Blastococcus colisei: one gene and its partner. The protein of the gene in region 1 binds, or shares a complex with, the protein of each later gene. Links are inferred from orthologs where the notes say so. Each region holds a gene or a part of one and is shown on either strand. Other genes may lie near its edges.

What was found. Proteins that work in one complex are often made in the same cells at the same time.
Region 2: the proteins of FHU33_RS23615 (region 1) and FHU33_RS17400 are in contact, whole or in part, in a solved structure (PDB 8BNU), measured with the Escherichia coli proteins. The link is inferred for Blastococcus colisei from one-to-one orthologs.

The regions. Positions count from the first base shown.
Region 1 is NZ_VFQE01000002.1:862,802-869,706, reverse strand. The notes cover bases 2,822-5,637. They hold FHU33_RS23615 (acetyl-CoA C-acetyltransferase), read left to right. Parts: upstream 2,822-3,495; coding sequence 3,496-4,779; downstream 4,780-5,637. Other genes in these bases: FHU33_RS23610 (3-oxoacyl-ACP reductase), read left to right, coding at 4,886-5,637; FHU33_RS23620 (TetR family transcriptional regulator), read right to left, coding at 2,822-3,393. Outside these bases: FHU33_RS23630 (SpoIIE family protein phosphatase), read left to right, coding at 1-267; FHU33_RS23625 (acyl-CoA dehydrogenase family protein), read right to left, coding at 659-2,707; more of FHU33_RS23620, read right to left, coding at 2,704-2,821; more of FHU33_RS23610, read left to right, coding at 5,638-6,238; FHU33_RS23605 (MaoC family dehydratase), read left to right, coding at 6,240-6,905.
Region 2 is NZ_VFQE01000001.1:3,654,934-3,662,018, reverse strand. Bases 2,694-5,689 are described here. They hold FHU33_RS17400 (3-hydroxyacyl-CoA dehydrogenase NAD-binding domain-containing protein), read left to right. Parts: upstream 2,694-3,114; coding sequence 3,115-5,265; downstream 5,266-5,689. Other genes in these bases: FHU33_RS25085 (TetR/AcrR family transcriptional regulator), read left to right, coding at 5,262-5,689; FHU33_RS17405 (acetyl-CoA C-acetyltransferase), read left to right, coding at 2,694-3,103. In the rest of the region: FHU33_RS17415 (AMP-dependent synthetase/ligase), read right to left, coding at 1-567; FHU33_RS17410 (acyl-CoA dehydrogenase family protein), read left to right, coding at 667-1,833; more of FHU33_RS17405, read left to right, coding at 1,889-2,693; more of FHU33_RS25085, read left to right, coding at 5,690-5,903; FHU33_RS17390 (trimeric intracellular cation channel family protein), read left to right, coding at 5,977-6,612; FHU33_RS17385 (acyl-CoA dehydrogenase family protein), read right to left, coding at 6,705-7,085. UniProt on the Escherichia coli protein: Catalyzes the formation of a hydroxyacyl-CoA by addition of water on enoyl-CoA. Also exhibits 3-hydroxyacyl-CoA epimerase and 3-hydroxyacyl-CoA dehydrogenase activities.

The DNA of each region.
Region 1 (6,905 bases):
GTGGAGCGGCGGGACCGGGACGTCGATGCCGGTACCGCCGAGCTGGTCGCCGTGCTCGAGATGTGTGCCGGCATGTCCCTCGACGACCTCTGCGACGAGGTGCTCGAGCGGCTCTTCCTGCCCGACGCGGAGGACGACGTGGCCATCCTCGCCATCCGGCTGCACCCGCAGGACCGGCCGCGCCCGGCGGAGGCCGGCCCCCAGCAGGTCCCGGCGAGCATCGAGCCGGTGCCCGACGTTCTCCCCGGGGCCGGTACCGAGGCCTGACCGGGCGGCCGAGGACGCCGTCGGTCACGGGCCCTCATCTCGCACAGTCGTGCTCTGCCCCGCTCAGGACCCTGTCGCCGCCGGCAGCGGTGCCGACGTCGTGCGGGTTGAGCCGCCCGCCCTGACGTTGAGCCGGGTCATGGCGCGGCCTAACGGCCGTTCAGGCGGCTTGACGTGCCGTTGTTGCCCGGCGCCGGCGCTCCTGCTGTGCGCGATCGTGGCCACGCGGCGGCGTGTACGGCAACACGCACAGCAATAGGCCAACAGGGTCGCTCAGCGGGCAGGGCACCACTGTGCGGGAAAGCCGCCCGCTCGGGCGGTGACGTGCTGGAACGGCCACCGTTCAGGGCCCCGCGCCGAGCGTGCGAGGTGTGGCGTGCTGGCCCTCTTGCTACTGGGCGGGGGCGACCTCCAGGTCGGTGGCGGTGCCCTGCGGGGTGTCCTCTCCGTTCTGCGTCCGCAGCTCGGCGTCGCGGGCGGCCATCGCCTCCTGGCGGTCGGCCTCCTCCTCGAGGATCCGCGCGGCCTTCCACTCGGCCGGGATGGCGAACCCGTCGACCAGGGTGATCAGGTGCGGCCGCAGCTCCTTGAGCAGCTGGTTGACCGTGGCGGTCAGCAGCTTGGCGCGGGCGGCGGTGAGCTGCCCGTGCTCGAGGAACCAGGCCTTGTCCGCCTCGATCGTCGACAGCGCGTAGAGGTCGCAGACCGTGTCCAGCAGCACCTTGGCCGCGGGGTCCTCGGTGCGGTCGACGCCGGCGACGAAGGCCTCGAGGACGACGCGGTCGATGTGCGTCTGCGCCGTCTTCAGCACGTGGTCCTGGACGTCGTTGAACATGTCGAACGGCGCCATGCCGTCGGTGGTCGAGTTCTTCCGCAGCCGCCGGATCGCGCCCTCGAGGGCGTGCTTCTCGCGGAACTCGAACATCTTCAGCTGCCACCCGCGCTCGAGCATCGGGACGTCGTCCACCCCGGGCACCGCGTCGACCAGCCGGGCGATCAGCGCACGCGCCGCCGTCCGCTCCAGCACGGTCTCCCGCACCATGTCGGCGATGAACCCGACCTTGCCCCAGCCCTCCAGGGAGCCGAACGCGTCGCGGTAGCCGGTGAGCAGCCCCTTGGCGACCAGCTGCAGCAGGACGGTGTTGTCGCCCTCGAAGGTGGTGAAGACGTCGGTGTCGGCCTTGAGGTGCGGCAGCCGGTTCTCCTGCAGGTAGCCGGCCCCGCCGCAGGCCTCGCGGCACATCTGGATGGTCGCCGTCGCGTGCGCGGTCTGGGCCACCTTGAGCCCGGCGGCCCGCGACTCCAGCTCCCGCTGGGCCTCCTCGTCGATCTGCTCGCCGTGCACGTGGACGGCGGTCTGGACGTCGTGCATCGTCTCGACCAGCGTGTTCTGCGCGAAGTGCAGCGCGTAGGTCCTGGCCAGCGCCGGCAGCAGCTTGCGCTGGTGCACCAGGTAGTCGTTGATGACGATCTCGCGGTCCTCGCCGGGCGCGGCGAACTGGCGACGGACGTCGCCGTACCGGACCGCGATGTCGAGCGCCATCTTGGTGGCCGAGGAGGCCGAGCCACCGACGCTGACCCGTCCGCGCACCAGCGTGCCGAGCATGGTGAAGAAGCGCCGGGTCTCGTTCTCGATGCTCGAGGTGTACGTGCCGTCGGCCGCGACCTGGCCGTACCGGTCCAGCAGCATGTCGCGCGGGACCTGCACGTGGTCGAACGTGAGCCGGCCGTTGTCCACGCCGGGCAGGCCGGCCTTCGGGCCGTCGTCCCCGATCGTGACGCCCTCGCAGGGCGAGCCGTCCCCGTTCCGGATCGGCACCAGCCAGGCGTGCACACCGTGGTTCTTCCCCTGGGTGATCAGCTGCGCGAAGACCACGGCAAGGCGCCCGTCCTCGGCCGCGTTGCCGATGTAGTCCTTGCGCGCGGCCTGGTGCGGGGTGTGCAGGTCGAAGCACTCCGTGGCCGGGTCGTAGGTGCACGTCGTCCGCAGCTGCTGGACGTCGGAGCCGTGGCCGGTCTCGGTCATCGCGAAGCAGCCGGGCAGGTCGAAGCTCATCACGTCGCGCAGGTACTCCTCGTGGTGCCGGCGGGTGCCGAGCAGCTCCAGGGCACCGCCGAACAGCCCCCACTGGACGCCGGCCTTCACCATCAGCGACAGGTCGCCGAACGCCAGCATCTCGATGGAGATCACCGAGGCGCCGGAGTCGGCCTCGCCGCCGAACTCCTTGGGGAAGCCGAGGCCGACGCGGCCGGAGTCGGCCAGCTTCTTGGCCGCCCGCGTCACCCGCTCGCGGGCCTCCTGCATCGTTTCGCCGTAGACCGGCAGGAAGTCCGGGTCGCGGAGGTTCTCGCGGGCGTCGCGGCGGATGTGGGCCCAGCGCCCGTCCATGACCTCGCGCAGCTTGCCGGGGTCCACCGACGTGGGAACGCTGCTGCTCACTTGTCCTCCTTGCTCGGGGCTTCAGGGATGGTGACGACGCCGGAGAGTCCCGCCCAGGCGAGATCGGTGAGGTGTGCGGCGAGTTCGCCGCGCAGCATGGGGCGCTCGGCGCGCAGCCACCAGTCGGCGGCCGCGCGGACCATCCCCACCACGCCGTGGCCCCAGGGCGCCGCGGGCGCCGGGTCGTGGCCGCCCTGCTGCAGGGTGACGCTGATCGCGGCCGCCACCTGCGCGCCGATGAGGTCGGACAGGCTGGTGAGCGGGTCGGTGGTCGGGCGGTCGAGGGTCTGCTGGTCGACGACGAACCGGTACAGCTCGGGGTCGGCCTCGATGAACGTCAGGTAGGTGTCGATCGCGGCGGCGACCATCCCGCGGGGATGGCCGCTGCTCTCCATCGCGTCCCGCAGCTTCGGCAGGAGCTGCGCGGCCACCCGGTTGCAGACCGCCACGTAGAGCTCGGCGCGGTCGGCGAAGTGCCGGTAGACGACGGTCTTGCTGGTGCCGGCCTCGGCCGCGATCTCGTCCATGCCGACCCCGGCGCCGTGCCGGCTGACGGCGGCCAGCGTCGCCTGGACGAGTTGTTCACGGCGCGTGCGCCGGTGCTCGTCCCACCTCGAGTCGCGGCGGTCACGGGTGTCGGCGACATTTTCCTGGGCGCGGAGGTCGTCCGCAGCCCTGTCGGGCATTGCAGTGGCCTGCGACGAGCGTCTCACCGCCTCGGCTTTCATGTGAAGCATAGTACCGCGTACTCTGAGTACCGGCCAACCCACCCGACCCCGGAGGTTCCGATGGCAGCCCTGACCCGCAAGGCCGCAATCGTCGGCGGGAACCGGATCCCGTTCGCGCGCTCCACCTCCGCCTACGCCCAGGCGTCCAACCAGGACATGCTCACCGCGACGATCGACGGCCTGGTCGCCCGCTTCGGGCTGCAGGGCAAGCAGTTGGGCGAGGTCGTCGCCGGCGCCGTCCTCAAGCACGCCCGCGACTTCAACCTGACGCGGGAGTCCGTGCTCGGGTCGAAGCTCTCGGCCACCACCCCGGCCTACGACGTGCAGCAGGCGTGCGGCACCGGCCTCGAGGCCGCGATCCTCGTCGCCAACAAGATCGCGCTGGGTCAGATCGAGTCCGGCATCGCCGGCGGCGTCGACACCACCTCCGACGCGCCGCTGGCCGTCGGCGACGACCTGCGGCGGGTGCTCATCTCCCTGAACAACGCCAGGACGCTGCAGGACCGGCTGAAGGCGATCGGCAGGATCCGCCCCGGTCAGCTCGTCCCCGAGATCCCGCGCAACGCCGAGCCGCGCACCGGCCTGGCCATGGGCGACCACGCCGCCATCACCGCCGAGGAGTGGCAGATCGGCCGCGAGGAGCAGGACGAGCTCGCCGTCCGCTCGCACCGGAACATGGCCGCCGCCTACGACCGCGGCTTCTTCGACGACCTGGTCACCCCGTTCCTGGGGCTGGCTCGCGACAACAACCTGCGGCCGGACTCCTCGGTCGAGAAGCTCGCGAAGCTCGAGCCGGTCTTCGGCAAGGGGGAGGGCGCCACGATGACGGCGGGCAACTCCACGCCGCTCACCGACGGCGCCTCGACCGTGCTGCTCGCCTCCGACGAGTGGGCCGCCGAGAACGGCCTGCCGGTGCTCGCCCACCTGGTCGACGCGCAGACCGCCGCCGTCGACTACGTGCACGGCGGCGAGGGCCTGCTGATGGCGCCGGTCTACGCGATGCCGGTGATGCTGGCCCGCAACGGCCTGTCGCTGCAGGACTTCGACTTCTACGAGATCCACGAGGCGTTCGCCTCCACCGTGCTCGCGACGCTGAAGGCCTGGGAGGACGAGGACTTCTGCAAGACGAAGCTCGGCCTCGACGCCCCGCTGGGGCCGATCGACCCGTCGAAGCTCAACGTCAACGGCTCCTCGCTGGCCGCCGGGCACCCGTTCGCGGCGACCGGCGGCCGGATCGTCGCCCAGCTGGCCAAGCAGCTGCACGAGGCCGGCCCGGGCAAGCGTGGACTCATCTCCATCTGCGCCGCCGGCGGCCAGGGCGTCGTCGCCATCCTCGAGTCCTGACCCGAGGGGCGTTTATGGCCATAAACGCCCCGAACGCCCCGGCCGTTGGCCCCCTCCCGGCGTTTATGGCCATAAACGCTCTCCTCTCGGAAGGAACCCCAGAACCGTGAGCGACTGGTACCGCGACTTCGCGAACTCCGGCTTCGGCACCACCATCACCGAGAACCTCGGCCTGCCCCGGCCGGCGGTCCTCCGCCGCTACGAGCCGGGCCAGCCGCTGCTGCCGGGCCCGGCGGTCATCGGCTCGGCGGGGGAGGGGCGGCTTCGTGACGCGCTGACCGAGCTCCTGCGCGCCGAGGGGGTGCACGTCCAGTCGCCGGTCACCGCCGACGGCGCGACCGACGGCGAGAAGCCGGCCGCGGTGATCCTGGACGCCACCGGTCTGCGCACCCCGGCCGACCTGGCCAGCGCGCACGACTTCCTCGCCCCCGCCGTCAAGCGGCTCCGGGCCACCGGGCGGGTGCTGATCCTGGCCGACCCGCCCTCCGACGCGGACTCCCCGGCGCAGGCGGCCGCCCGCCAGGCGCTGGACGGACTGGTCCGCTCCATCGCGAAGGAGCTCCGCGGCGGCTCGACGGCGAACCTGGTCCACGTCCCCGTGGGAGCCGAGGGCTCCATCGCCTCGCCGGTGCGGTTCTTCCTCTCCGGCCGCTCGGCCTACGTCGACGGCCAGGTCATGAGCGTCTCCTCGGCCGACATCCCGGTCGCCGCCGACGACGAGAAGCCGCTGGCCGGCAAGGTCGCCGTCGTCACCGGTGCCGCGCGCGGCATCGGCGCCGCGATCGCGAAGGTCATGGCCCGGGACGGCGCGCACGTCGTCGCCGTCGACATCCCCGCCGCCGGCGACAAGCTGGCCGAGGTCGCCAACGAGATCGGCGGGACGGCGCTGCAGCTCGACATCACCGCGTCCGACGCGGCCCAGCGGCTGATCGAGCACCTCGAGGAGCGGCACGGCGGGGTCGACGTCGTCGTCCACAACGCCGGGATCACCCGCGACAAGCTGCTGGTCAACATGGACGCCGCCCGCTGGAACTCCGTCATGGCGGTCAACCTCCAGGCGATGCTGGACATCACCCAGGCGCTGCTGGACGGCGACGTCTTCAAGCCGGGCGCGCGGGTCGTCTGCGTGAGCTCGCAATCGGGCATCGCCGGCAACCGCGGGCAGACCAACTACGCGGCGAGCAAGGCCGGCGTCATCGGCATGGTGCGGGCGTGGGCGCCGCAGTTCGCCGAGCGGAACGCCACGATCAACGCCGTCGCGCCGGGCTTCATCGTCACCGAGATGACGGCGAAGATGCCCTTCGGCACCCGCGAGATCGGCTCGCGGATCAACTCGCTGCAGCAGGGCGGGCTGCCGGTCGACGTCGCCGAGACGATCGCCTGGCTGACGCAGCCGGGCAGCGCCGGTGTCAACGGCCAGACCGTGCGGGTCTGCGGCCAGTCGATGCTGGGCGCCTGACATGGCCGTCACCGTCCTGGACGAGGCGCCGAACCTCGGCAAGCTGTACGCGAAGGCCGCCGTCACGGCACGGGGACGGGGCGGCGACCTCCCCGACACCCACCTCGCGCGCAGGGGCGTCCAGGTCGATCCGGCCCACCTCGCCGCGTACACGCGGGTCTGCCGGCTGCCGCTGAACGACGTCCTGCCAGCGACGTACCCGCACATGCTCACCTTCCCGCTGCAGATGGCGCTGATGAGCGACCGCTCGTTCCCCCTGGCGCTGCCGGGGCTGGTGCACGTGCGCAACCGGATCGACGTGCTGTGGCCGGTCGGCGCCGACGCCCGGCTGGACCTCGAGGTGTGGGCCGAGAACTTCGCGACCCACCGCAGTGGCGCCGCCGTCGACCTGTGCGCGGCGGCCACGGCCGGCGGCCAGGAGGTGTGGCGCTCGCGCTCCACCTACCTCTCCCGCGGCGCGAAGGCGCCCGAGGGCGCGCCGGAGGCCGACGTCGAGGTCGCCGTCGGCGACCTGGAGCGGGCGGCCGCCACCTGGCGGATCCCGGACGACGCCGGACGCCGCTACGCCAAGGTCTCCGGCGACGTGAACCCGATCCACCTGTCGGGACTGACCGCGAAGGCGTTCGGCTTCAAGCGGGCGATCGCCCACGGCATGTGGGTGAAGGCC
Region 2 (7,085 bases), on another replicon or contig:
CGTGCCGGAGGTGTAGATGATCGTGGCGAGCGTGCCGGTGGACAGCGTCGTGCGCCGCTCGGTCAGCTGGTCGACCGGGACGTCGGCGCCGCGGACGGCCAGGCCGTCCAGGTCGCCGGCCTCGATCTGCCATACGTCGCGGAGCTCCGGCAGGCGGTCGCGGACGGAGTCGACCATCTCCTGGTGGGTCGCGGTCTCGACGACGACGGCCACGGCGCCGGAGTCCGACAGGATCCACTGGGCCTGCTCGGCCGACGAGGTCTCGTAGATGGGGACGGCGACACCGCCGGCGGTCCAGACGGCGTAGTCGGCGAGGCTCCACTCGTAGCGCGTCTTGCTGAGGATGCCGACCCGGTCACCGGCCTGGACGCCGGCGGCGATCATGCCGCGGGCCAGTGCCGACACCTGCTCGGCGAACTCCCTGCTCGTCACGGGAACCCACCGACCGTCGACGCTGCGGCTGAAGGCGACGTGCTCCGGGGTGGCCGTGGCGTGGTCGGTGACCGCGTCGGGCAGGGCCGCGGTGGCCGGGATCTCGAACGCGGTGGGGGTGGAGTACTCCTGCACGTGGGCTCCTGTGGGTGACACGGCGGTGTGACGTGGAACGCAAACATACAGAACGATTGGTCTGTATGTTGACCTGCGCGACATCGTCACCAGACCGAAATGATCACCCCCGGGGGGTCCCCTGTGCAGTCCGCGCTCTACGAGGCCGACCACGAAGCGTTCCGCGCGACGGTCCGCGAGTTCCTGGCCAAGGAGGTCGTGCCGCACCACGCGGCGTGGGAGGAGGCCGGCGTGGTCGACCGCTCGGTCTGGACGAAGGCCGGCGCGCAGGGGCTGCTCGGCATGGACGTGAGCGAGGAGTACGGCGGCGGCGGGGTGAAGGACTTCCGCTACAACGCCATCCTCTCCGCCGAGATCAGCCGGGTGGGGGCCAGCGGACTCGGCTTCGCGCTGCAGAACGACGTCGTCGCGCCGTACCTGATCGGGCTCACCACCGACGAGCAGAAGCGGCGCTGGCTGCCCGGGCTCGTCAGCGGCGAGAGCATCACGGCCATCGCCATGACCGAGCCGGGCGCCGGCTCGGACCTGCAGGGCCTGACGACGACGGCCCGCCGGGACGGCGACGAGTGGGTGCTCAACGGGTCCAAGACGTTCATCACCAACGGCATCAACGCCGATCTGGTCATCGTGGTCGCCCGAACCGATCCCGAAGCCGGCGCCCGCGGCTTCTCCCTGCTCGTCGTCGAGCGCGGCATGCCGGGCTTCGAGCGCGGGCGGAACCTCGACAAGGTCGGCCTCAAGGCGCAGGACACCGCCGAACTCTTCTTCTCCGACGTGCGCGTGCCGGCGGCCAACCTGCTCGGCACCGAGGGGCACGGCTTCTTCCACCTCATGGAGAACCTGCCGCAGGAGCGGCTCTCCATCGCCGCCGGCGCCGTCGCCTCCGCCAGGATCGTCCTCGACCTGACCGTCCAGTACTGCAAGGACCGCACCGCGTTCGGCAAGCCGATCGGGAGCTTCCAGAACACCCGCTTCGAGCTGGCCGAGATGCACACCGAGGTCTCGATCGCCGAGACCTACCTGGAGAAGGCGATCGGTGAGCACAACGCCGGCCGGTTCACCGTCGAGGACGCCGCCATGGCCAAGTGGTGGACGACGGAGCTGCAGAAGCGCGTCGTCGACCGGTGCCTGCAGCTGCACGGCGGCTACGGCTACATGCTCGAGTACCCGGTCGCGAAGGCCTACCTCGACTCGCGCATCCAGACGATCTACGGCGGGACGACCGAGATCATGAAGGAGATCGTCGGCCGCTCGCTCGGCGTCTGACCCAGGTGCAGTTATGGCCATTTCTGCACCATCACCCACGCACGAGAGGACCGGCATGACCGCCGAGGCGTTCATCTACGACGCCGTGCGCACCCCGCGCGGCAAGGGCAAGAACACCGGAGGGCTGCACTCGGTCAAGCCGATCAGCCTGACCACCGGGCTCATCGACGCGGTGAGGGACCGCAATCCGGGCCTGGACCCGGCGCTGGTCGACGACATCGTGCTCGGCGTCGTCTCTCCGGTGGGCGAGCAGGGCGCCGTCATCGCCCGGACGGCGGCGCTCGCCGCCGGCCTGCCCGACACCGTGGCCGGCGTCCAGATCAACCGGTTCTGCGCCAGCGGCCTGGAGGCGGTCAACCTGGCCGCGCAGAAGGTGCGCTCGGGCTTCGAGGACCTCGTCTTCGCCGGCGGCGTCGAGTCGATGTCGCGGGTGCCCATGGGTTCCGACGGCGGTGCGTGGCCGATGGACCCCGAGACCGCCGCGGCCACCGGATTCGTTCCCCAAGGCATCGGCGCTGACCTGATCGCCACCCTCGCCGGGTGGAGCCGTCAGGACGTCGACGCCTACGCCGCCGAGTCGCACGCCCGCGCCGCCAAGGCCTGGTCGAACGGCTACTTCGACCGCTCGGTCGTCCCGGTCGTCGACAAGAACGGCACCGTCGTCCTCGACACCGACGAGCTGGTGCGCCCCGGCACCACGGTCGAGTCCCTGTCCGGGCTGCCCTCGGCGTTCGCCGGCATCGGTGACATGGGCGGCTTCGACGCCGTCGCGCTGCAGAAGTACCACTGGGTCGAGCGGATCGACCACGTGCACACGGCCGGCAACTCCAGCGGCATCGTCGACGGCGCCGCGCTGGTCGTCGTCGGCACCGAGGAGGCCGGAACCCGCAACGGGCTCATCCCGCGCGCCCGCATCCTGAGCACCGCCGTGTCCGGGGCCGACCCGGTGATCATGCTGACCGGCCCCGCTCCGGCCACCCACAAGGCGCTGGCCAAGGCCGGGCTGACCGTCGGCGACATCGACCTCGTCGAGATGAACGAGGCGTTCGCCGCCGTCGTCCTGCGCTTCATGGCCGACACCGGCTTCGACCACGAGCAGGTCAACGTCAACGGCGGCGCCATCTCGATGGGGCACCCGCTGGGCGCCACCGGCGCGATGATCCTGGGCTCGCTCGTCGACGAGCTCGAGCGGCGCGACCTGCGCTACGGCCTGGCCACCCTGTGCGTCGGCGGCGGCATGGGCATCGCCACCGTCGTCGAGCGAGTCTGAGGAGTCTTCTGATGAGCGACAGCACCATCCGCTGGGAGCAGGACGCCGACGGCGTCGTCACGCTCACCCTCGACGACCCCTCGTCGTCGGCGAACACCATGAACGACGCGTACGTGACCTCGATGGGCGAGACCGTCGACCGGCTCGAGCGCGAGAAGGAGTCCGTCCGCGGCGTCGTCCTGACCAGCGCCAAGAAGACCTTTTTCGCCGGCGGCAACCTCGGCAGCCTGATCCAGGCGACGCCGGAGCGCAGTGACGAGGTGCTGGCGCAGGTCACGCTGGTGAAGCGCCAGCTGCGCCGGCTGGAGACCCTCGGCATCCCGGTCGCCGCGGCGATCAACGGCGCTGCCCTCGGCGGTGGCCTGGAGATCGCGCTGGCCTGCCACCACCGCATCGTCCTCGACGACCCGAAGGTCAGGCTCGGCTTTCCCGAGGTCACCCTCGGGCTCCTGCCCGGTGGCGGCGGGATCGTGCGCTCGGTGCGGCTGCTCGGCCTGACGACGGCGCTGCTCGAGCTGCTGCTCCAGGGCCAGCAGATCCGCCCTTCGAAGGCGATGGAGCTCGGGCTGGTGCACGACCTGGCCGCCGACCCCGACGAGCTGCTCGCCAAGGCGCGCACGTGGGTCCTGGACAACGAGACCGCGCAGCAGCCCTACGACGTCACGGGCTACAAGGTGCCCGGCGGCACGCCGTCGTCGCCGTCGCTGGCGTCGACCCTGCCGGCGTTCCCGGCCAACCTCACCAAGCAGCTCAAGGGCGCGCCCTACCCGGCGCCGTACGCGATCCTGTCGGCGGCGGTGGAAAGCCTGCAGGTCGACGTCGACACCGCGTTCACCGTCGAGGGCCGGTACTTCGTCGATCTCGTCGTCGGCCAGATCTCGACCAACATGATCCAGGCGCTGTGGTTCGACCTGAACCGCATCAACGGCGGGTCCTCCCGACCCGACGGCGTGGACCCGTACGCCGCGCGCAAGGTCGGCGTCCTGGGCGCCGGGATGATGGGTGCAGGCATCGCGCACGCCTTCGCCAAGGTCGGCGTCGACGTCGTCCTCAAGGACGTGAGCACCGAGGCCGCCGAGAAGGGCAGGGCGCACGTCGCCTCGTCGGTGGGCAAGCAGGTGTCCCGCGGTCGCATGTCGCAGGAGAAGGCGGACGCCGTCCTGGCCCGCATCACGCCGACCGGCGACGCCGCCGACCTGACCGGCTGCGACGTCATCGTCGAGGCGGTCTTCGAGGACCAGGCGCTCAAGCACCGGGTGCTGAGCGAGGCGGAGGCCAATGCCCTGCCGGACGCGCTGCTCGCCTCCAACACGAGCACGCTGCCGATCACCGGCCTCGCCGAGGGCGTGCAGCGGCCGGACGACGTCGTGGGCATGCACTTCTTCTCGCCGGTGGACAAGATGCCGCTGGTCGAGCTGATCGTGGGAGAGCGGACGTCGGACGCCGCACTCGCCCGCGCCTACGACGTCGTCCGGCAGATCGGCAAGACGCCGATCGTCGTCCAGGACAGCCGCGGCTTCTTCACCAGCCGCGTCTTCGGCACGATGGTGCTCGAGGGCGCGGCGCTGCTCGCCGAGGGCCTGGCGCCGATGAGCGTCGAGCGGGCCGCGCTGCAGGCCGGCTTCCCGGCCGGGCCGCTCACCCTGCTCGACGAGGTGACGCTCACCCTGCCGCTGAAGATCCGCGACGAGGCCGCCAAGGCAGGGGCGACCGACGACCACCCGGGGGTGGCCGTGTTGAGGGCGCTGGTCGAGCAAAGCCGCACCGGCAGGTCCGCCGGCGAGGGGTTCTTCGACTGGGAGCCGGAGAAGCGGGTGTGGCCGGGGCTGACCGAGCTGTTCCCGACGACCGACGCCGTGCCGTTCCGAGATGCGCAGGAGCGGCTGCTGTTCGCCATGGCCGTCGAGACGGCCCGCTGCGTCGAGGAGAAGGTGCTCAACTCCGTCGAGGACGCCAACATCGGCTCGATCATGGGCATCGGCTTCCCGCCGCTCTACGGGGGAGTGCTCCAGTACGTCGACCAGTACGCGGGCGGCGTCGCCGGGTTCGTGGCACGGGCCGACGAGCTGGCCGCCGCCTACGGCGAGCGGTTCCGCCCGCCGGCGATCCTGCTGGAGCGCGCGGTGCCGGCCGGCAGCCTCCGCGCAGCGGTGGCGAGCTGACCTCGTCCGCGACCCCGGAGACCCGCCCGCCGATCCGCCGCACGCAGGCGGAGCGGCGGGCGGCCACCCGGGCTGCCCTGGTCCGGGCCGCGGTGGAGTGCCTGGTCGAGCTCGGCCACGCCGGGACGACGACGCAGGAGGTGCAGCGCCGCGCCGGCGTCTCCCGCGGGGCGCTGACCCACCACTTCGCCACCAAGTCCGACCTGGTGCTCGCAGCCATGGACGAGCTCTACGAGGAGTTCAGCCGCAGCGTCCGGGAAGCCGCCGTCGACCTCCCCGAGGAGCCGGCCGCGCGGGTGCGCCAGGGCATCGAGCTGGTCTGGCAGCGCTTCCACGGGCCGCTGTTCGTCGCCGCCATGGAGCTGTGGACGGCGGCGCGCACCGACCCCGAGCTGCGGGCGGCGCTGCTGCCCCACGAGCGGCGGCTGGGCACGCAGCTGCGCCGCCTGGCCGTCGAGGTGTTCGGCGGGGAGGTGGCCGGGCACCCGTCGGCCGAGGCGCTCTACCAGGTGCTGCTCACCTCGATGCGCGGCCAGGCGATGACCTTTGCGCTGCAGCCCGACGCGCCTCGCACCGGCCCGTACCTGCAGCACTGGGGCACGATCGTCGAGGCCTTCACGCCGCCGTCCTCCTCCTGACCGCGGGGTCCGGCCCTTCTGGGAAGGTGACGTCCGCACATCGGCGTCAGAGGGGCGAGGAGCGGGTCGGGCCATGGCAACCACGGCGCTGCTCGTGCTCGACCTCGTCGGCACGTTCGCCTTCGCCCTCAACGGCGCCCTGACCGCGCTGCGCGCCACCCGGCTCGACATCGTCGGGGTGGTCACCCTGGGCATGATCACCGCCCTGGGGGGCGGCACCATCCGCGACGTCTTCCTGGACAGCTTGCCCCCGGCCACGTTCCTCGACTGGCGATACCTGGCCGTGGCCGCCGGCGGGGGGCTGATCGCGTTCTTCTCCGGTCGCCACCTGGAACGGCTCAACGGGCCGATCAACGTCCTGGACGCCGCCGGGCTGAGCCTGTTCGCCGTCACCGGCGCCCTCAAGGCGGTCGACCTCGGCTTCGGCCCCGCGCAGGCGGTCATCGTCGGCGTGCTCACCGGCGTCGGGGGCGGCACGATCCGCGATGTGCTCATCCGCCAGGTGCCGTCGGTGCTCAGCAGTGGGCTCTACGCCGTCCCGGCGCTCGTCGGGGCAACCGTGGTCGTCGTCGCCGACGTGCTCGGCGCCCGGGGGGCGGTCGCCGCCATCGGTGCCGCCGCCGTGTGCTTCGCCATCCGGATGGTCGGCGTCCACTTCGACGTGAACGCGCCGTTCCCGCCGGGCAGCCGGCCGCCCGAGGACCCCTGACCGCCGACGCGCTGATGCGCATGAACGCGGTTCTGCCGCACCGATAACCGCATTCATGCGCATATCGTCGAGAAGGGGAGCGACGCTCCGGATCAGGCGAGCAGCAGCTTGGCGACGATCTCGGTCATGATCTCGTTCGTCCCGCCGCCGATGCCGAGGATCCGGCTGTCGCGGTAGTGCCGCTCGACCTCCGACTCGCGCATGTAGCCCAGCCCGCCGTGCAACTGGACGGCCGCGTCGACGACGACGTCGCAGGCGGCGACGGCGGTGTTCTTCGCCATCGCCACCTGGCTGAACACGTTCTCGCCGGCCAGCCAGGAGTCGATCACCGCGCGGGTGTAGACGCGGGCCACGTCGGTCTGCCGCGCCATCTCCGCGACCTTGTGCTGGACCACCTGGCGGCTGGACAACGGGCGGCCGAAGGTCTTCCGCTCCTTGACCCACGAGAGCGTGAGGTCCAGGCAGCGCTGGGC